One region of the Methylobacterium nigriterrae genome, then DNA from elsewhere that is predicted to be linked to it. Evidence: predicted binding sites of a transcription regulator. Region 1 holds the regulator's gene; each other region holds the start of a gene.

Region 1 (5,140 bases):
GCTGCTGCGCACCTTCAACCGCATCTACAGCCTCTACCCCGAGCAGCGCGCCGAAGGGCAGATCCTGCTCGACGGCCAGAACGTGCTCGACCCCAAGGTCGACCTCAACGAGCTGCGCGCCCGGGTCGGCATGGTGTTCCAGAAGCCGACGCCCTTCCCGATGTCGATCTACGACAACGTCGCCTTCGGGCTCCGCCTCTACGAGCGCCTGCCGAAGGCCGAACTCGACGTGCGCGTCGAGGAATCCCTGCGCAAGGCCGCGCTCTGGGACGAGGTCAAGGACAAGCTCCGGCAGTCCGGCATGGGCCTCTCGGGCGGCCAGCAGCAGCGCCTCTGCATCGCCCGGACGGTCGCCCAGCGCCCGGAGGTGATCCTGTTCGACGAGCCGACCTCGGCGCTGGACCCGATCTCGACGGGGCGCATCGAGGAGCTGATCGAGCAGCTGCGCGACGAGTTCACGATCGCGATCGTGACCCACAACATGCAGCAGGCCGCCCGCATCTCGCAGTTCACGGCCTTCATGTATCTCGGCGAGCTCGTCGAGTTCGGGCCCACCACCCGGATCTTCATGAATCCCGAGAAGCGGCAGACGCAGGACTACATCACCGGCCGCTTCGGCTGAGCCGCCCGCGGGCGCATCCCTCCCTCACCGCGGTCCCGCCCGGCGGGCCGATCGAGGACGCCAGACCATGTCCGAGCACATCGTCACCTCCTACGACACCGACCTCGAGGACCTGCGCCGCTCGATCGCCGAGATGGGGGGCGTCGCCGAGAAGATGATGGCGGATGCGAGCGTCGCCCTCGTGCGCCGCGACACCGCACTCGCCCAGAACGTCATCGCGGCCGACAAGCGCCTCGACGTGCTCCAGCGCGAGATCGAGGAGCGCGCCGTGCTCCTCATCGCCCGCCGCCAGCCGCTCGCCATCGACCTGCGCGAGACGATCTCGGCGATCCGCGTCTCGGGCGACCTCGAGCGCATCGGGGACCTCGCCAAGAACATCGCCAAGCGCGTCGTGGCGATCAGCGATCAGGCCCAGCCGCAGAAGATCGTGCTCGGCGTCCAGCACATGAGCGACCTCGTGCAGGAGCAGCTCAAGGACGTGCTCGACGCCTACGGGGCCCGCGACACCAAGGCCGCCCACGACGTCTGGCAGCGCGACGGCGCCATCGACGCCCTCTACAACTCCCTGTTCCGCGAGCTCCTGACCTACATGATGGAGGACCCGCGCAACATCTCGTTCTGCACGCACCTCCTGTTCTGCGCCAAGAACGTCGAGCGGATCGGCGACCACACCACCAACATCGCCGAGACGATCCACTATCTCGTCACCGGCGTGACCCTGACCGACCGCCCGAAGGACGACGCCTCGAACTACGCCACGATCGCGCCCCGGGCCGGGGCCTGAGGCGATCCGGCTTTGACGAGACCATGAGCACCCGCATCCTGATCGTCGAGGACGAGGAGGCCCTCACGCTCCTCCTCCGCTACAACCTCGAGGCCGAGGGCTACATCGTCGACTCGGCCGTGCGCGGCGACGAGGCCGACCTGCGCCTGCACGAGCAACTGCCCGACCTGATCCTGCTCGACTGGATGCTTCCGGGCCTGTCCGGCATCGAGCTGTGCCGCCGCATCCGGGCGCGCCGCGAGACCGAGCGCCTGCCGATCATCATGCTGACCGCTCGCGGCGAGGAGGGCGACCGCATCCGCGGCCTCGGCACGGGCGCGGACGACTACATCGTCAAGCCGTTCTCGGTGCCGGAACTCCTCGCCCGCGTGCGCGCGCTCCTGCGGCGCGCCAAGCCCGCCCACGTGGCCAGCCTCCTGATCGCGGGCGACATCGAGCTCGACCGGATGAGCCACCGGATCCGCCGCTCGGGCCGCGAGATCCATCTCGGCCCCACCGAGTTCAAGCTCCTCGAGTTCCTGATGCAGAGCCCGGGCCGGGTGTTCTCGCGCGAGCAGCTCCTCGACGGCGTCTGGGGCCACGACGTCTACATCGACGAGCGCACGGTCGACGTCCATGTCGGGCGCCTGCGCAAGGCGATCAACCGCCCGCGCCAGTCCGACCCGATCCGCACCGTGCGCGGCTCCGGCTATTCCTTCGACGAGATGTTCTCAGGCGTCGAGTAGGGCGCGGCCGGACAGGATCGGGCTCGCGTCCCCTCTGCCGTGGGGGACAGGGCGAGGTCCTTCCGGACAGGGCGCATCCCGCGCCCGGTCCGCGTTCCGCGGATTCTCCCGCGCGGGCGAGGCGCGCGGCGCCGGCCGGCCTCAGCGGAAGCCCGCGACCCTCCGGTCCCGCTTGCGCTCGGCGGCGGGCTGGTAGGCGATCTGGGCGTGGTGGCTGCAATAGGGCAGGCCGGTGATGGCGCGGCCGCCGCAGAATCGGAACTCGGGGGTCGTCGGGTCGCCCATCGGCCAGCGGCACATCGATTCGCGCAGATCCATGATCGTGACCCGCTCCGAGACCGCGAGCGGCACCTGGTCGGCGGCCGAGGCCGGCGCCGCGGCCGGCGGGAAATCGGGGGCCGGGCGGTGCGAGGCGATCGCGATCGGCTCGGGCGCGTCGGCGGCGATCTCGGCCACGGTCGCGGCCTCGATCTCGCCCTCGGCCTCGCGCAGGGGCCGCTTGCGGCCGTTCACGGGGGCGCCGGCCACCGGCTTGACCCGGCCGGCGAGACCCAGCCGGTGCACCTTGCCGATGACCGCGTTGCGGGTGACGCCGCCGAGCTGCGCGGCGATCTTGCTGGCGCTCTGGCCGTCTTCCCACAGGCGGCGCAGAAGGTCGACGCGCTCGTCCGTCCAGCTCAGGCTCGCTTCCGTCATCGCCCCCTCCGAACGCTGCGATCACCGCTTCCGCCCCCCGGCGGACCCGACGCGGTTCGGACGCACGAGGCCCAACGCGGCCCGCGTGCGAGCCGCGTCCATGCGGAGCCTGCCGGTGCGAAATCCGTCCGTGTGCGCCACTGGTGATGGCCGCCGCGCGTGTTCCCTGCGGCAACGGTCCGAACCTACAAGAGGCCTCGTGGACGATGCAAGAGTCGACGATCAGACTCGGCCGCCGGGCGTCCGCGGTTTCCACCGGCAATGGCCGCGCCGCGCCGGCCGGCCGCTCACGACGCCGGCGCCTGTGGCGGCCTTGCATCAGCCGATCACCGTCGCGTCAATTGCCGCGCTCGGCCGGGAACGCTAGAATGGCCAAGCTCGTTCGGTTGGGGGTGCAATCGGAAGCTTGAGCGCTGGGACTTGGCGATGGCACGTCGGTTGGATTGGTTGCGCGGCGCCCTCGCGCTCGGGCTGGCGGGTCATCTCGCCGCCTGCTCGTCTATTCCGCGGATTCCCTACACCGCCGAGCAGGCGGCGTACGCGAGCGTGCCGGGCATCCCCGCCGCCCGCGCCTTCGCGGACGCTTCCTCCGAGACCTTCGCCGAGATGGCCGCGCGGCCCGAGGCCAAGCGCCAGGCCTTCAACTATCTCGCCCTGTCGGGCGGCGGCGGCGACGGCGCCTACGGGGCCGGCATCCTGAACGGCTGGACCGCCTCCGGCACCCGGCCGGAATTCTCCCTCGTCTCGGGCGTGAGCACGGGCGCGCTGATCGCGCCCTTCGCGTTCCTCGGGCCGGCCTACGATCCCTACCTCACCGACATCTACACGAGCGGCGTCGCCGCGACGCTGGTGCAGTCGCCGAGCCTCACCAACGTGCTGTTCGGCTCGGGCCTGTTCGGGGACGGCCGCCTGCGCGACCTGATCGGGCGCTACGTCACGCCGGACCTCCTCGCCGCGGTGGCCGAGGAGCACGCCAAGGGCCGGCGCCTCCTCGTGGTGACGACGAACCTCGATTCGCAGCGCGCCGTGATCTGGAACATGGGCGCCATCGCGGCGAGCGGCGCGCCGAACGCGGTCGATCTGTTCCGCGACGTGCTCACCGCCTCGGCCAGCATCCCGGCCGTGTTCCCGCCCCAGCTCATCGACGTGCAGGCGGGCAACAGCGCCTTCCAGGAACTCCATGTCGACGGCTCCGTGGTGACGCCGGTCTTCACCCTGCCGCAATCCTTCCTGCTGCGGGACGGGCGCCTGCGCACGCACGGGCGGGCCAACATCTACGTCGTGATCAACGGGCGCCTCGAGCCGGAATTCGACGTCACCCGGAACAACACCCTGGCGATCGTGGAGCGCTCCTTCACGACGGGCAGCCGGGCCCGCAGCCGCGCGACGCTGGCGACCACCTACGCGTTCACCCGCGCCAACGGGGTCGGCTTCAACCTCACCTACATCGACGAGCGCGCGCCAAACACCACGGCCGCGCGCGGCTTCGACACCGGCTACATGCGCAGCCTCTACCAGGCCGGCTACGAGAAGGCCCGCGCCGGCGCCTTCTGGGAGCACACCGTCCCCGCTTCCCCACTCGTGAAGACGGTCACGGCGGCGGCGCAGTAAGGCCCCCCTTCCCGCCCGCCGCCTGACGCCGAGGCACGGCGCCGTCCGCGAGCGGGCGGGTCCCGTCCGATTGCGAAGGGCTTTCCTACTTGCGCAGGATCTTGGTGACGATCCGGCCGACGAGGTTGCCCGAATCCGCGTTGCGGTCGTCGCGGGTGACGGGGCGGTTCTCGTTGCCGAGGATCTTGGTGACGATGCGTCCAATCAGGCTCATGGTGGGGTCCTCGCGCTGAAGGCGCCGCGGCGCGGCGCAAGCTTTGCCGAACCAACGGGCGGGCGTGGGGGCCTGTTCCGTCTCAGCTGACGCGGTAATCCGAGAGCCGCGCGCGGCGCGCGCCGCGCCGGTAGGCCAGCACCGAGCCCGGCCAGATGGCGGTGTTGCGGCCCTGCTCGTTCTGGTACCAGCTCGTGCAGCCCCCGGCCTGCCAGATGCTGTCGGAGAGGCGCCCCTGCACATCCGCCAGGAAGCGCGCCTGCGCCTCCGGCCTCACCTCGATGGCCGTGCGCCCCTGCCGCGCCAGGGCCTTCAGGCAGGAGAGGGCGTGCTCCACCTGCGCCTCGATCATCAGGATCATCGAGTTGTGGCCGAGCCCCGTATTCGGCCCCATCATCAGGAACAGGTTGGGGAAGCCCGCGACCGTGATGCCCTGGAAGGCGCCCATCCCGTCGCGCCAGGCTTGCGCGAGCGTCAGGCCCCCGCGC
Region 2 (5,140 bases), on a different contig from region 1:
GGAAGACCGAGCGGGTGCCGCGGGCCTGGAGCGCGTCGAGGAGCGCCTCCGCCCGCGGATCGGGCTTAGGCGCGACGAGGAGCGCACAGAGCTCCGGATCCGCCGCGACGCGGCCGAGGTCGAAGCTCTCGTCGAGGGCGCTCGCCAGCCCGACCTCCACGAAGCGGTCGGTGAGCAGCCGGCAGATCCGCCGGGCCGTCTCGGCGCGGCGCGGGCCGACGAGGCTCGCGGCGGCGGCGAGCACCACGTTCGGCGCGTTGCCGGCCTCGCGGGCGGCCTGCGCGGCCGCGAGTTCCGACTGCCCGTGTAGGTTCACGAAGGACGCCACCGTGGCCTTGATGAGGGCGCAGTCATTGTCGCCGGCGGGCTCGCGCAGGAGGGCGAGGACGAGGTTCGCCTCCATCGGCAGGCGTGCCGCCTCCAGCATCGAGAGGCCGTTGAGGCTCGTCACCTGCGTCTTCGGGTCCATCTGCGAGGCGCCGGAGGCGTCCTTCATCGTCTGCCGGGGCAGCACGATGCCGATCTGGCGGTTGAGCCGGGCGATCTGCTCGCCGTAGGGCGCCGCCGCCTCGACCACCGGCAACTCGAGTTCGGCCGGCAGGGCCAGGCCCGCATTCGAGCCGAACCAGGGCTTGAGGGCGAGGCTGCTCTCGGGTGCGAAGTCGGGCCGCGCCCCGTTCTCGCGCATCACCGCGGTCAGCGCCGCCGGGATGTGGGCGATGTTGGTCACCACCGCCCCCTTGGCGGAGACGACCGGGTTGTCGGGCGTGAACACGCCGTCCACCCCAAACTTCTCCATGAACCAGCGCTCCTTTGCGGCGGCATCGTCGTCGCCTCCCGCCATGGCGCCCGCGTGGCCCACTGCGCGGGTGAGCTTGCTCTTCCAGCGGCCGACCACGCAGGCAACGACGGGCTTGGTGAAGTGCGCGTCGAGTTCGTAGTAGCCGCCCGGCTCCACGTACAGCACCGCCGCCTTGCTGCGCGCGTCGTTGGCGAGCGCGAAGGCGAATTCCGGCGCGCCGTACTGGATGTAGACATCCTTGCCGCTGGAGATCAGCGTCGTGGTGCCCCAGCCGCTCATGCGCAGGTAGGTGGCGATGGTGGTCGTGAAGTTGCCGGAGTTGGAGAAGATCGCTACCGAGCCGGGCTTCAGGGCCTCGCCTGGGCTGTCGCCCCCGAGAGCACCGCCGATGCGGACCTGATAATAGGCGTCGGCCACGCCGAGGCTGTTGCCGCCGAAGATGTCGACGCCGTTTTGCTGGCCAAGCGCGCGGATCTCGCGGCTGTCGTGGACCGAGAGCTTCTCGGTGACGATGAAGATCTTGCGCAGGTCCGGATTGACCCGAATGAGTTCGGCGACGCCGTCGCGGGCGGCCGAGGGCGGCAGGTAGACGACGCCGCAATTGAAGCGGTGCCCGGCCTCCAGACCCTCGCGGACGTTGTTGTAGACCGGGATCTCGCCGAGTGGCGTCTCCAGCACCTGGCCGCGTCGGCCGGGCGAGGTGCCGAACACCACGTTGCCGCCCGAATAGGCGTGGCCGACCGGCGTCACGTCGCTCGATTCGCCGCCCAGGATGTTGAGCACGCAGACCCGGTCCTGGCGCGTGGCGACCTGGTCGAGTGAGCTGATGCCGACGTGGTACTTGAAGCTGCCGATGCCGTGCTTGTGCATGTCGTCCTCCCTTGCTTATTCGGCCGCGTGGCGCAGCGGCTCGCCGAGCCCGATGGCGCGCGCCACCGCCTCGCGGCCGCCCTGGCGCATCCACTGGTCGGCCTTGCGGGCGTAGGCGACGACCTCACTCATGTCGGAATCGAATCCGAACAGCCGGTATGGCAGGCCGAGCGCCTCGGCCGTGTCGCGCAGCGCTCCCATCCCGCGCACGAGGTTCGGGCCGCCGCGGCCCGCGACGATGTAGAGGGGGGTCGGCCCGTGCCGGCCCACGTGCTCGCGCAACGCGTCCGCCATCGCCCGGAAAGTCTCGAAGATGTCCGTGTTGTTCGACTTGCCGCCGATGATGAACAGCACGTTGGCTTGGGCCAGCCAGTGCCGGAAGCAGATGCGCGCCACCTCCTTCATCTTCTCGTAGGGCGGGTTGCCGCCGAAGTCCGAGGAGATGATCGCGTCGTCGCCGAGCATCTCGGTGACGAGGGAGTTGGCGCCGCCCCCGAAGGTCGGCGCCAGGATCGTGCCGCCCGGGTTGATGATGCAGACGTCGCTCTGGCCTTGGTAGGTCCGCAGCTGGTTGATCTCGGCCTCGAAGTCCGAGTAGTCGACCGAGAACAGGTGACCGGGCAGGCCGAGGCGCTGCCAGCGCGGGTCGTCGCGGTCGAAGCCGCACTTGAAGTCGCAGGCGACCGGGGTGAGGCGGCCGCTGCGGTCGGGGCGCATGCGGATCGGATTGAGCTCGACCGTGGTCATGCCGAAGCCGTGATAGAGCTCCCAGAGCTTGGGCAGCTGCTGCACCAGCGGCGAGATCAGGGCCTTCGGCGCGTTCAGTTCCGAGAGGGCGTTGGCCACCACGAAGGCCTTGAGGCCGGTGAGCGGATCGAAGGGGACCTGCGCCACCTCGGTCTTGTCGAGTTCCTCGATGTCGACGCCGCCGCGGTGGGTCAGCGTCATGGTCGGGGCGCGGAAGCGGGTGCTGTCGGTGATCGAGAAGTAGACCTCGTGCTCGGCCGGCACCGCGCCCTCGAAGGTGACGCCGTTGGCCTTCGCCACCGCGCTGCCGTGGCGGTGCTCGACGAAGTAGAGGCGCTCCTTCTCGCGCAGCGCCGTCCTCAGGTCGCTCGCGCGACCAACGAGGCCCGCCTTGCCCTTCTTGCCGACGCCGCCCTTGAAAACCGGCTTGATGAAGATCGAGCCGTGGCGGTCGATCAGGCCCTTGATCTCTTCCTCGCTCGCGTCCGGGCCCAGCACCTCGGACGTGGGAAAGCCGGCGAACTGAAGCAGCTTCGCGCCATGCAACATGCCCGTGACTTGCATTTGTTCCCTCCTGACTGTGTTGGAGGGATCTTAGGGATGTAACCTGTCACCAACCTGTCACGGCAAAAATTCTTGGCGAATGCAGAGTGAAGCTTGGCGTATTATCGTCCCTCAATGACGCGCCGCCATTGCTTCAGCGTCCGGCTGCGCTTGATTTGGTCCAGGGAGGTGAGGAGTTCCGGCCCGACCGCGATGGGACGCGGGGCGGAAGCCGCCGCGACGGGATGGTCGGGCTGGCGTGCGTCCGGGCGGGCGGGCGTCACCGACCTCGCTGCGAGCCTCGCCTGCCCCTCCCGGGAGAGCATGTAGTCGAGGAAGAGCCGAGCGGCCGCCTTGTGCCGCGCGGCCTTGGGGATGAAGGCGATGCGCGAGGTGATCAGCGTGTAATCGGAGGGCAGCACGACGCCGAGCCTCGAATCCCGCTTCGCCCGCTCCAGGGCGTAGGCGCCGAAGACGTCGTAGGCAAGCAGCGCCTCGCCGGCGGCGACGCGGTCGAGCATCGGCGTGGTGGCCGTGTAGAGCTTCGCCCCCACTTGGCCCAGGGCGCGCACGAGGTCCCAGGTCCGCGGTGTCACCGCGAGGTTCTGCGTGAGAAACAGGAAGCCGACGCCGCTGCGTTCCGGGTCGTAGGTGGCGACCTTGCCCTGCCACGCCTCCGGGTTCTGCATCAGGCTGCGGACGAGGTCCGCGTGGCTGCGCGGCACGCGCTCGTCGGGGAGCAGGGTGCGGTTGTAGGCAATCGCGACCGGCTCGGCGGTGACGCCGTAGGCCTCGTAGCGCCACACCGCCCAGGCCGGCAATCCCTCCGCCTCTTGCGAGACGTGGCGCTCGGCGTAACCGTCGTTCACGAGCTTGACCTGGAGATCCATGGCCGAGCTCCAAAGAATGTCCGCCGTGCCCCCGCCCGCCCCGGCCTCGGCGAGGAACTCCTCATAGAGCTTGGACGAGTTCGACTTGGTGTAATGGACAGAGACACCCGGATAGCGCTGCCGGAATCCCTCCAGAAGCCCGGAGGCCTCCGACTCGTCGGTCGTCGCGCGGATCACGACCGCGCCCTCCCGCACGGCGTCTGCGACGTCCTGGCGCTGTACATCGACGGGAGGGTCGATCTGGGCCCGAGCGGAGGCGAAGAGGACGGCAACTAAGATCAGTCCGGCCGTGAGGATCCGCACGTTCTCTCCCCCTCACGCACCTTTTCAGTTGCCTACGACGCCCCCGGTGACGAGGATCGAAAACTACAGGTTCGCGCCACGATTCCAAGCCGCTGCAGCGTGGGCGCGCGGGCGGCCTGCACCGAGGGAGGGCGGGCGGATGCGGGTGCTCGTCGTGGAGGACGACGCGGCCCTGGCCCGGGGGCTTGTGGCGTCGCTCCGGCTCGCCGGGCTTGCGGCAGACCACTCGGCGGACGGGGAAGAGGCGGCGCGGCTCGCCCTCTCGGAGCCCTACAGTCTGATCGTCCTCGACATCGGCCTGCCGGGCCTGTCCGGCTTCGAGGTGCTGCGGCGCATTCGGGCAGCGGCGAGCGCCGTGCCGGTGCTGATCCTGACCGCGCGCGACGCGGTGGCGGACCGCGTCCGTGGGCTGGATCTCGGCGCGGACGATTACCTGCTCAAGCCCTTCGCGCCCGCTGAGTTCGAGGCGCGGGTGCGCGCCCTGATCCGGCGCGGCCAGGGCTTACCCAACCCCGTCCTTTGCTGTGGAGCGCTCGCCCTCGACCGTGCGACCGGTTCGGTTACGCTTGACGGTGAGCCCCTGGCGCTTCGGCGCCGGGAGCTCGCGGTGCTCACTGTGCTGATGGCGAAGGCCGGGCAAGTCGTGTCGAAGGAGCGGCTGAGCGGCGAAGTGTTCGGCTTCGACGACGAGGTGGCGCCGAACGCTCTCGAACTCTATGTCGCGCGCCTGCGCAAGAAACTGCAGCCGAAGGGACCGGAGATTCGCACGATCCGCGGTCTCGGCTACCACCTCGACGCCGGATGAGCCGGCGCCCGCCCTCCCTGCGGCGCGGGCTGATGATGCGGATGCTGTTGCCCGCCACGGCCCTCGCCGTCGTGCTCGGTCTCGGCGGCGCTCTTGTTATCCGCGACGTGGTCGAAACGACGCACGACCGTCTCCTCGATGGCTCCGTCCTGGCGATCGCTGAGCGCCTCTCCTTGGACG
Region 3 (5,140 bases), on a different contig from region 1:
GCCACCGCGATCAGCTTCAGCTTGGGCAGCTGCTTCAGCGTGTCGGCCCGCATCGGCACCTTGTTGATGATGGCGATCTCGGCATCCTTCAGGCGCTCGACGATCTCCTCGGGCGTCCAGGTCGACTCGTACTCCGTGTATGCGTGCGGGAAGTTGAATTCGCGCACCTTGGCATCGAGGGATTCGCGGTCGAGGAAGACGATGTTCTGCGTCATGGAGAACCCCTTTCAGAACCCGGTTTCCGGGCGGCCGGCGCTGGCGTCCGCGGGCCTTCATCGGTCCGTGTCTTAGAGCGGACGGGGCCGAGTCGGCCGGCCCCGTCCGGGTTATCCACTAGGCCTTCGAGAGGGGGTTCTCGCGCAGGTAGCTCGAGGCCGCGGCGACGCCCGAGCCCGGGGTCACCTTGATGCCGTTGTCGAGCATCGACATCTCGGCGCCGGCGATGGCGGCGAGCAGCGACAGCTCGTTCAGGTCGCCGACATGGCCGATGCGGAACACCTTGCCGGCCACTTCCGACAGGCCCGCGCCGAGCGCGAGGTTGTAGCGGACATAGGCGTGCTTGATGATCTTGGCGGCGTCGACGCCCTCCGGCACGACGATCGCCGTGACGGTGTCGGAGTTCCACTTGGGCTCCTTGGCGCAGGTCTTGAGGCCCCAGGCCGCGACGGCCTGGCGGGTCGCCTCGCCGAGCACCGCGTGCCGGTTGTAGACGTTCTCGAGGCCCTCCTCGAACAGGCAGGCCAGCGCCTCGCGCAGGCCGTAGAGGAGCGGCAGCGGCGGCGTGTAGGGGAAGTAGCCGGTCGGGTTCGCCTTCCGCTGGTCGGCGTAGTCGAAATAGACCTTGGCGAGGCGGTCGTTCTTGCCCGCCTGGCTCTCGGCGGCCTGCAGGCCCTTCGGGCTGATGCAGGCGACGCCGAGGCCGGCCGGCAGCATCAGGCCCTTCTGGGAGCCCGCGATCGCCGCGTCGACCTTCCACTCGTCGGCCTTGAAGGGCAGCGAGCCGATGGAGGACACACCGTCCACGAAGAGCAGCGCCGGGTGGCCGGCCGCGTCCATCGCCTTGCGGACGGCGCCGATGTCGCTCGTCACGCCCGTGGCGGTCTCGTTGTGGACCACCATGACGGCCTTGATCTCATGGTTCTTGTCGGCCCGCAGGGCCTCCTCGATCCGCTGCGGGTTCGCGCCCGTGCCCCAGGCCTCCTCCTGCACGATCACGTCGAGGCCGAGGCGCTGCGCCATGTCGATCCAGAGATGGCTGAACTGGCCGAAGCGCGAGGACAGCACCTTGTCGCCGCGGGCGAGCGTGTTGCAGAGCGCCGATTCCCAGATGCCGGTTCCGCTCGAGGGGAACAGGAAGATGGTGCCGTCCGTCGAGCCGAACACCTTCTTGGTGTCCTCGAACAGGGGCTTCGTCAGCGAGGGGAAGTCGATCGAGCGGTGATCCTCCGACTGGACCATCATGGCCCGCAGGACGCGGTCCGGGATGTTCGTCGGGCCCGGCACGAACAGATGGTTACGACCCGGCCGTCTCGTTGCCGCCATGTTGTTTCCTCCGATTTCCAAACTCGATGGCCGGACCGATGCCGGCGCCAGGATGAAGTCAGCGAGCCGCCGTCGCTCGTGGTTGCCGCGATCGTCGGGGGAGGGGTCCCCTCGACCGCTCGGGTGCGAAGGTGGTCACGGACGGGACGGTCCGTACTTCGCGGATCCCGCCGCCCGGAACAGGCCGGACCGGTTGCACCGGGCCGCGTTCCATTCCGTCGACGTCGTCCACCCCCGAGGTCAGATCATGGTGCCGTGCGGAGCGGCGGGGCGGCATGTGCCGCTCGCGGTCGCGGCATGGTTGCATGCCGGTCGCCTCCGAGTAGCCAGAGCCTCAATGCGTCGGTCGGCGCGCGCTTGCAAGCGCTCCGACGTATCATGGACACCTTCCTTCCTGTCGTCGGCGATCCCGTTGGCCGTTTCCGGCGCCAGGCTCGGCCCGGCGGTCTCCTTGGCCACAATTATGACTGCCTCGGCGAGGGAAGGAAAACTCAAAAAACTTGGCCGCTCGTCAAAAAAATTATCGTGCGATGCAACGTCCCGCTGCGCATCCGCTCAATCTCTTCGGCAGTGCAGCAAGGTTTCCCCGGCGGCGTCATCAAACTGATACCGGAATCCGGTTTGGCTCGGGGCCTCGAATCCGCCGGGAGACGCTCGTGGCCGAAGACACGGAGAAGGCGACCCGCGTCCGGACGCTCTTCCTGTCCGACATGCATCTGGGCACGAAGGGCTGCCAAGCCGGTCTGCTCTTGAATTTCCTCAAGGACTACGACGCGGACGAGATCTACCTCGTCGGCGACATCGTCGACGGCTGGCAGCTCCGCTCGGGCTGGTACTGGCCGCAGGCACACAACGACGTCGTCCAGAACCTGCTGCGCAAGGTCCGCAAGGGCTCGACGATCATCTACGTGCCGGGCAACCACGACGAGTTCCTGCGCGACTATATCGGCACGACCTTCGGGGGCGTCGAGATCGCCGAGAGCCGCATTCACGAGGCGGCGGACGGACGGCGCTACCTCGTGATCCACGGGGACCAGTTCGACATGGTGGTGCGCCACGCCAAGTGGCTCGCCTATCTGGGCGACGGCGCCTACACCTTCGCGCTCTTCGTGAACACGGGCCTCAACCGCGTGCGCCGCCGCCTCGGCCTCGCCTACTGGTCGCTCTCGGCCTGGGCCAAGCTGAAGGTGAAGAACGCCGTCAACTTCATCGGCAAGTTCGAGGAATTCCTGGCCGCCGAGGCGCGCCGCGTCGGCGCCGACGGCGTCATCTGCGGCCACATCCACCACGCGGCCAGCCGCGAGATCGATGGGCTGCGCTACCTCAACACGGGCGACTGGGTGGAATCCTGCACGGCGATCGTCGAGCATTACGACGGCACCATGGAGGTGCTGCACTACCCGAGCGTGCTGCGCGCCCGCGAGGCGGCGCTGGCGGCTGCCGTCCAGGCAGCCGAGCCGGAGCCGGCCGGACGCCGGGCCGTCGCATGATCCCGCCCGTCGGGCGCCCGCGCGTCCATCCCACCCGGACCCGCGCCTCGGGCCGTCCGGCCACGGCCGGCGGCCAGTCATGCGGGCGGCTCGTCCCATGAGGCTCCTCATCGCCACCGATGCCTGGGCTCCGCAGGTGAACGGCGTGGTGCGCTCGCTGGAGCACATGGCGGCGGCGGGGCGCGGCCTCGGCTTCGACCCCGTCTTCCTGACCCACCAGGATTTCCGCTCGGTACCCCTGCCGGGCTACCCGGAGATCCGGCTCTCGCTCGCGACGAAGCGCAGGATCGCGGACAGCTGGGGCCGCCTCGACCCGACCTACGTGCATATCGCCACCGAGGGGACGGTGGGCTACGCCACGCGCCGGTACTGCCTGTCGCGGGGGCGGCCCTTCACCACGAGCTACCACACCCGCTTCCCCGAATACCTCGCCGCCCGCGCCCCCGTGCCGGAATCCTGGAGCTACGCCTGGCTGCGCCGCTTCCACGGGGCGGCGAGCGGCACCATGGTGTCGACGCCCTCGCTGGAGCGCGATCTCGCCGGCCGCGGCTTCACCAACCTGATGCGCTGGACCCGCGGCGTCGACACCGAGCTGTTCCGGCCGCAAGCCTCGGACGCGCTCGACGGGCTGCCCCGGCCGATCTTCCTGTTCGTCGGGCGGCTCGCCGTGGAGAAGAACGTCGCGGCCTTCCTCGGCCTCGACCTGCCGGGCACCAAGGTGATCGTCGGCGACGGGCCGGACCGGGCCCGCCTGGAGGCACTGGCGCCGGCCGCGCGCTTCCTCGGCACGCAGACCGGGGCCGCCCTCGCCCGCCTCTACGCGGCGGCCGACGCCTTCGTGTTCCCGAGCCTCACCGACACGTTCGGCATCGTGCTGCTCGAGGCTCTGGCCTGCGGCCTGCCGGTGGCGGCCTTTCCGGTCACCGGGCCCCTCGACGTGATCGCGGGGACGGGGGCGGGCGTGCTCGATCCCGACCTGCGCGCGGCGGCGCTCGCGGCGCTCGGGATCCCCCGGGCGCGCTGCCGGGAGGAGGCGCTGCGCCACACCTGGGCCGAGAGCGCGCGCCAGTTCTACGCCAATATCGAGGCGGCCCACGCGCGCGGGCCGTCGCCGCGCCGCTGCGCCCGCGCGCGTGGGAGCGGCGCCGTCGAACTCGGCTGAGGAGGCGCGCGAGGGCACCCGTGACGCGGGCCGCGGAAGCTGCGAAGGGTGCGGCCCCGGTCCCGTATCCCGCCCCGATCTCCCATGCCCCCCTTCGACCCGGCACGCGCCGCGAGCTATCCCGCCGTGATCGGCTGCGACGAGGTCGGCCGCGGCGCCCTGTGCGGACCCGTGATGGTGGCCGCGGTGTGGTTCGACCCCGCCGCCCTGCCGGCCGACCTGCTGGCCCGCCTCGACGACAGCAAGCGCCTGGCGCGGCCCCTGCGCGAGGCGCTGGCGCCGCTGATCCGCGTCCATGCCCGCGTCGCCGTGGCGGCGGGTTCGCGCGCCCTCGTCGACCGGCTCAACGTGCGGGGCGCCACTCTCGACGCCATGCGGCGCGCCGTCCTGAAGCTCGGGCTCGACGCGCCGGTGCTGGTCGACGGGCGCGACCTCGTCCCGGGCCTGAGCCAGGCCTGCCGGGCCGTGGTCGGGGGCGACCGGGCCGTGCCGCAGATCGCCGCCGCCTCGATCGTCGCCAAGACGCTGCGCGACGACCTGATGCGGGCACTCGCCCGCCGCCACCCGGACTATGCCTGGGAGCGCAACGTCGGATACGGCACCGCCGCCCACCGCGCCGGCCTGACCCGGCGGGGCTTGAGCCCGCATCACCGCCGGACCTTCACGCGCGCCTTCGCGTGACCCGTTCAGAACAGGGCGAGCTGCGCCCCCGGCACCGCGAAGGCGCCGGCGTTCAGCGTCACGCGCTCGCGCGCGAAGCCGAGCCGCGCCTTGGCGAGGCGCATGCGCTGCACGATCAGCTCGGCGTAGGCGCCCTGCCCCACCATGCGGCGCCCGAAGGCCGCGTCGTAGGCGCGGCCGCCGCGGGCCTGGCGGACGAGCGCGAAGGCGTGCTCCCGGCGCCCCGGGTAATGCTCGGCGAACCAGTCCGAGACGAGCGCGTCGA
Region 4 (5,140 bases), on a different contig from region 1:
TGGGCCGCCGTACCGGCGGTTCTCGTTCTCACGCTCGGCCAGGCGCTCGCGCAGCAGCCCGGCACGCCGCCGGCCGCCCCGCCGCCCGCGCAGCCGCCCTCGGGCGGGACCCCGGACAAGATGCCCTACGACGTGCCCTACGGGGCGCCCATCTCGCTCGACCGGGCCAAGGACGCGCTGGCGGCGGCCGAGGCCGAGGCGAGGAAGCGGAACTGGAAGATGAACATCGCCGTGGTCGACCCGAACGGCGACCTCCTGCATTTCGTGCGGATGGACGGCGCGCAGCTCGCCTCGATCACGATCTCGCAGAACAAGGCCCGGACGGCGGCCCGCTGGCGCCGGGAGAGCCGCGTCTTCTACAATCAGTTCGAGACCGGCCATCCCTATATCGGCACCCTCGACCCGCTGCTCGCCGCGTCCCCCGGCGGCTTCCCGCTGGTGCAGGACGGCAAGATCGTCGGCGCGATCGGCTGCAGCGGCGGCACGGGCGACCAGGACGCCCTGATCTGCAAGGTCGGCGCCGACACGCTCAAGTAAGACCGCCGCGCCTGCGCCGGACCGTCCCGGTGCCGACGGAGCCAGTGCCGAGGCGCGGCTTCCCGAGGCGCGCGGGCGGCTCCGACCCGCGCCGCCGTGGCGAGTGGCGCGGTTTCGCACCAAGTCAGGAAAACTCGACGCGGCTGGTGATGAAACGCCCCGTTGAATTGCCAAGCTTAACCCCGCCCCCCAGGTTTGCGGGTATGGCTGTGCTACGGATCTTGGTCGGGCTTCCCGTCCTAATACTGATGAGCGGCTGCTCGGTGCTGTTCAAGGGGCCGGCGCAATACGCGTCCCTTCCGCGGGGCGCGCAGCCCGGCACGATCCTCCTATCCCATCGGGCAGTCGGGCACCGCGCGGGCCGCGCCGTGCCCGCCCCTCTCTGGGAACCCAGCTCCGGGATCGATCCGATCGCCGCGCTGCGGCGGTCGGAGATCGCGCGCGCGGGCTGGGAGCGGCAGCGCCCGGCTGATCTCTCCGAGGCCTCGATGCTGGCGAGCCGCTTCCGGAAGGCGGCCGGCGATCCGCGACCGGACGGCGCGCCCTTCCCCGAACGGGCTCCCGAGCCGGACGGCGATCCTCGGGAGCGGGACCGCGATGCGCGGATGAGCCAGCTTCTCCGCGCGGGCATCGACGCGGCCAGGCCCGTGTGCGTCGGATGCTGAGGGGCGGCTTCCGAGAGGGCTGCGCGGCACGGCATCCGGTCCGGCGCGGCATCGTGGTGCCGGGTTGCGGCCCCAGCGTCAGGCGGGGCCGGGCTCGGCCATCGCCTCCTCGAGCATGGCCTGGACCACCGACGGCGTCATCACGGCGCGCACCCGCCGCGTGAGCAGTGCCGCCAGCTCGCGGGCGTCGGCCTCTGAGCCGTCCCGCAACCGGATCAGCACGATCTGATCGCCGCCCTGCCGGACCGCCACGCCGAACTCGCCCGGCGCGATCGGCTCGGCCACGAAAAGCTGCTCCAATCCGTGCAGACCGGTCACGCCCAGGATCATCCGTCTCTCCTCACGCCCGTCATCCGTTGCCGCTCGGCCGGGTCCCGACCGCTCGACGGCCGGGACCGCGCTCAGCCGGCGCCGTAGCCGCCCTTCCGATTCGACCGGGTGCGGTCGCGCTGGCCCTCCTCGTAGCCGCCGCTCTGCGGGCCGCCCCGATCCGAGGTGGCCGGCGGCGGGGAATGGGGACCGGGGGCGGCCTCCGCCGGGCCCTCCCTGTCGGAGCTGGCCGCACTGGCGGAGGCGTGCGGGCGCTGCGGGGCATTCGGCTCTCGATCCATCGCGGTCTCCTCAACCAACAATTGCATGGAGAAGGCGCGTGGCGGAGCCCGGTTCCGGGCGCCGGGCGGGTTCGGGCGAGCCTTTTCGTGCCCGCGCCCTATTTCTCCCGCCACGATCCCGCCGACACGATCCAGAAGAGGAGCCGAGATGGCGAACGACAGCGGCATCCGCGACAGGGCCGAAACTCGGGCCGCGAAGCAGCAGGAGCGCGAGATCGCGGGCGCCGCGGCCTGGGCCGATCACGACGCGGCGCAGGCCGCCGTCGAGGCGAAGACGCAGCGCCTGCGCGCCCTGCGGCTCGCCCGGGAGGCCGAGAAGGTCGCCGCGCGGCGGTAGCGCCTCGCGCTCCCCGCCGAAGCGGATGCCGGTTCGAACCGGGGAGCGTGCGGCATCGGCAACGCGGGGCGCGGCCCCACCCGACCGGGCCTCGCTCCGGGAGCGCTCCGGCCGCGTCGGGATGCCCGCCCGTCATCCGAGCGTCACAGACCCGCCCGAGGGTGCGCGCCTCGACGATCAGGGAACCTCGGATTCATGGATTTCCACCGCCGCTTCACGGTGCTGATGTGCGCGCCGAACTTCGATCCGGACGACCTCGAAGGCGTGCGCGTCCAGCAGATCGTGACCGCGGTCGAGGGGCGGGGATTCGAGGTGGTGCGGGCGCGGCGCGTGGAGGACGCGGCGATCGCCGTGCAGACGGACGCCGCCATCGGCTGCATGGTGGTCGACTGGGGCAAGCGCGGCCTCGACGGCAAGGCGGCGGCGCTCATCAACATGATGCGCAGGCGCGGCCTCGAGATGCCGATCGTCATCATGGTTCGCCGCAAGCGCCTCGAGGACATCCCGGTCGAGCTCCTCGACTTCATCGACGGCTACATCTTCCTCGCCGAGGAGACGCCGGAATTCATCGCCCGCGGCCTCGTCTCCCGCGTCACGCAGTACGCCGAGACCCTGAAGACGCCCTTCTTCGGCGCGCTCGTCGACTATGCCGAGAAGGGCAACCAGCTCTGGACCTGCCCGGGCCACAACGGCGGCATTTTCTACAATCGCTCGCCGATCGGGCGTATTTTCGTCGAGCATCTCGGGGAAGCCATCTTCCGCGATGATCTCGATAATTCCGTCCTCGACCTGGGAGATCTGCTGACCCACGAAGGGCCGGCGCTGAAGGCGCAGAAGGAGGCCGCGCAGATCTTCGGCGCCGAGAAGACCTACTTCGTCCTCAACGGCACCTCGGCCTCGAACAAGATCGTGCTCTCGGCGCTCGTGGCCGAGGGCGACCTCGTCCTGTTCGACCGCAACAACCACAAGGCGGCCCATCACGGCGCCCTCTTCCTCGGCGGCGGCATCCCGATCTTCCTCGAGACCGACCGCAATGCCTATGGGCTGATCGGCCCGATCTACGCGGAAGCCCTCGACGAGGCGGCGATCCGCGAGAAGATCCGGCTGAACCCGCTCGTTCGGGACAGGGAGGCGTGGCGCCGCGAGCGCCCGTTCCGGGTCGCCGTGATCGAGCAATGCACCTACGACGGCACGATCTACGACGCGCAAGGGATCCTGGAGCGGATCGGGCACCTGTGCGACTACATCCTGTTCGACGAGGCCTGGGCGGGCTTCATGAAGTTCCACCCGCTCTTCGCCGGCCGCTTCGCGATGGGGTTCAAGGGCCTCGACGAGACGGCGCCCGGCATCATCGCCACGCAATCGACCCATAAGCAGCTCGCGAGCTTCTCCCAGGCCTCGCAGATCCACACCAAGGACAGCCACATCCGCGGCCAGACCCGGCGCGTCGAGCACAGGCGGCTCAACGAGAGCTTCCTCGTCCACGCCTCGACCTCGCCCTTCTATCCCCTCTTCGCCTCCCTCGACGTCGGCGCCCAGATGATGAAGGGGCGCTCCGGCATGATCCTGTGGGACGACACGATCCGGCTCGGCATCGAGTGGCGCAAGAAGGTGCGGGCGATCCGCCGCGAGTTCGAGGAGAAGGAGGGCGGCGATCCGCGCGAGCGCTGGTTCTTCGACCCCTTCGTGCCGGACGTGGTGCGGGGCGCCGACGGGGCCGAGGTGCCCTGGGAGAGCCTCTCGACGGACGAGCTCGCGAGCGAGCCGCGCCACTGGGAACTGGCGCCGGGCGCCTCCTGGCACGGCTTCACGCATGTCGGCCCGGGCTACGCGATGACCGACCCGAACAAGCTCACGGTGCTGACGCCGGGCTTCGACCGGGCGACGGGCGCCTATGCCGAGCACGGCGTGCCGGCCCCCATCGTGGCGCAATACCTGCGCGAGAACCGGATCGTTCCCGAGAAGAACGACCTCAACTCGCTCCTCTTCCTGCTGACGCCGGGCGTGGAATCGTCGAAGGCCGGCACGCTGATCTCCGGCCTCGTCGCCTTCAAGCGGCTCCACGACGACAACGTGCCGCTCGAGGAGGCCATGCCCGATTTCGTCCGGCGGCGCCCGAGCCGCTATCGCGGCGTGCGGCTGCGCGACCTCTGCGCGGATTTCCACGCCTTCCACCGGGACGCCGGCACCAGCGCGCTCCAGCGCCGCCAGTTCGAGCCGGGGCACCTGCCCGAGATGGTGATGGCGCCGAAGGACGCCGCCCAGATGCTGACCCGCAACCGGGTCGATTACGTGCCGATCGCGGAAGCCGAGGGGCGGGTGGCGACGACCCTGCTTCTCGTCTACCCGCCCGGGATCGGCACGGTGCTGCCCGGCGAGCGTCTCGACGCGCGGGCCAAGCCCATGCTGGACTATTTCAAGATGTTCGAGCGGGCCGCGAATCTGTTCCCGGGCTTCGAGGCCGAGATCCAAGGCGTCTACCGCGAGGTCGATCCGGACGGGCGGATCCGCTTCCACACCTACGTGCTGCGCGAGGGCGCCTGATGGATGGCGGGCTGCCGGGGCGCCACGGCCCCGACATCGTGATCCCGCCCCTCCTCGGATGCCGATGTCCCCGCCATGATGGCGATCTACGCCCACCATATCGGGCGCGGCCTCGGCGATGTCGGCGACTACGAGGAGGATCGCCTCATGCCCGACGACCTGAAGCAGCGGCGCAAGAGCATGCGCAAGAAGCGCCTGCCCCACCTCGTCGCGGACCGTGCCGGGGTCGTGGCCGGCTACGCCTACGCGGTACCGTTCCGCAAGCGCCCGGCCTATCGCTACACCCTCAAGCACTCGATCTACGTGCACCGCGAGCATCTGCAGGCCGGGATCGGCCGCCGCCTGCTGCCGGCCCTGGTCGAGGCCTGCGCGGCCGGGGGCTATCGGCAGATGATCGGCTACATCGACGCCGAGAACGAGGCGTCGCTGCGCCTCCACGAGGCCTG

What was found. The regulator PhoB, encoded in region 1, activates phosphate uptake and scavenging genes when phosphate is short. The targets are predictions, from matches to a motif close to TGTCATNNANCTGTCAT.
Region 2: the regulator PhoB is predicted to act here: its motif matches at 3,028-3,044, upstream of WDW90_RS20295 (ATP citrate lyase citrate-binding domain-containing protein).
Region 3: the regulator PhoB is predicted to act here: its motif matches at 2,136-2,152, upstream of WDW90_RS02135 (UDP-2,3-diacylglucosamine diphosphatase).
Region 4: the regulator PhoB is predicted to act here: its motif matches at 2,281-2,297, upstream of WDW90_RS12750 (Orn/Lys/Arg family decarboxylase).

What each region holds. Positions count from the first base shown of each region.
Region 1 is NZ_JBAWTG010000020.1:41,160-46,299, forward strand. Features, by position in the region: gene pstB (phosphate ABC transporter ATP-binding protein PstB) at 1-622, shown strand, start outside; gene phoU (phosphate signaling complex protein PhoU) at 690-1,406, shown strand; gene phoB (phosphate regulon transcriptional regulator PhoB) at 1,430-2,131, shown strand; gene WDW90_RS13150 (GcrA family cell cycle regulator) at 2,273-2,827, opposite strand; gene WDW90_RS13155 (patatin-like phospholipase family protein) at 3,254-4,438, shown strand; gene WDW90_RS13160 (TFIIS helical bundle-like domain containing protein) at 4,524-4,652, opposite strand; gene WDW90_RS13165 (flavin-containing monooxygenase) at 4,735-5,140, opposite strand, start outside.
Region 2 is NZ_JBAWTG010000042.1:9,089-14,228, forward strand. Features, by position in the region: gene WDW90_RS20290 (CoA-binding protein) at 1-1,672, opposite strand, end outside; gene WDW90_RS20295 (ATP citrate lyase citrate-binding domain-containing protein) at 1,688-2,983, opposite strand; gene WDW90_RS20300 (ABC transporter substrate-binding protein) at 3,085-4,155, opposite strand; gene WDW90_RS20305 (response regulator) at 4,295-4,960, shown strand; gene WDW90_RS20310 (sensor histidine kinase) at 4,957-5,140, shown strand, end outside.
Region 3 is NZ_JBAWTG010000002.1:110,143-115,282, forward strand. Features, by position in the region: gene WDW90_RS02125 (D-2-hydroxyacid dehydrogenase) at 1-215, opposite strand, end outside; gene WDW90_RS02130 (aminotransferase class V-fold PLP-dependent enzyme) at 334-1,542, opposite strand; gene WDW90_RS02135 (UDP-2,3-diacylglucosamine diphosphatase) at 2,253-3,032, shown strand; gene WDW90_RS02140 (glycosyltransferase family 4 protein) at 3,130-4,194, shown strand; gene rnhB (ribonuclease HII) at 4,279-4,875, shown strand; gene WDW90_RS02150 (PA0069 family radical SAM protein) at 4,881-5,140, opposite strand, start outside.
Region 4 is NZ_JBAWTG010000019.1:51,962-57,101, reverse strand. Features, by position in the region: gene WDW90_RS12775 (GlcG/HbpS family heme-binding protein) at 1-537, shown strand, start outside; gene WDW90_RS12770 (hypothetical protein) at 786-1,202, shown strand; gene WDW90_RS12765 (hypothetical protein) at 1,281-1,532, opposite strand; gene WDW90_RS12760 (hypothetical protein) at 1,604-1,813, opposite strand; gene WDW90_RS12755 (hypothetical protein) at 1,962-2,150, shown strand; gene WDW90_RS12750 (Orn/Lys/Arg family decarboxylase) at 2,346-4,694, shown strand; gene WDW90_RS12745 (GNAT family N-acetyltransferase) at 4,770-5,140, shown strand, end outside.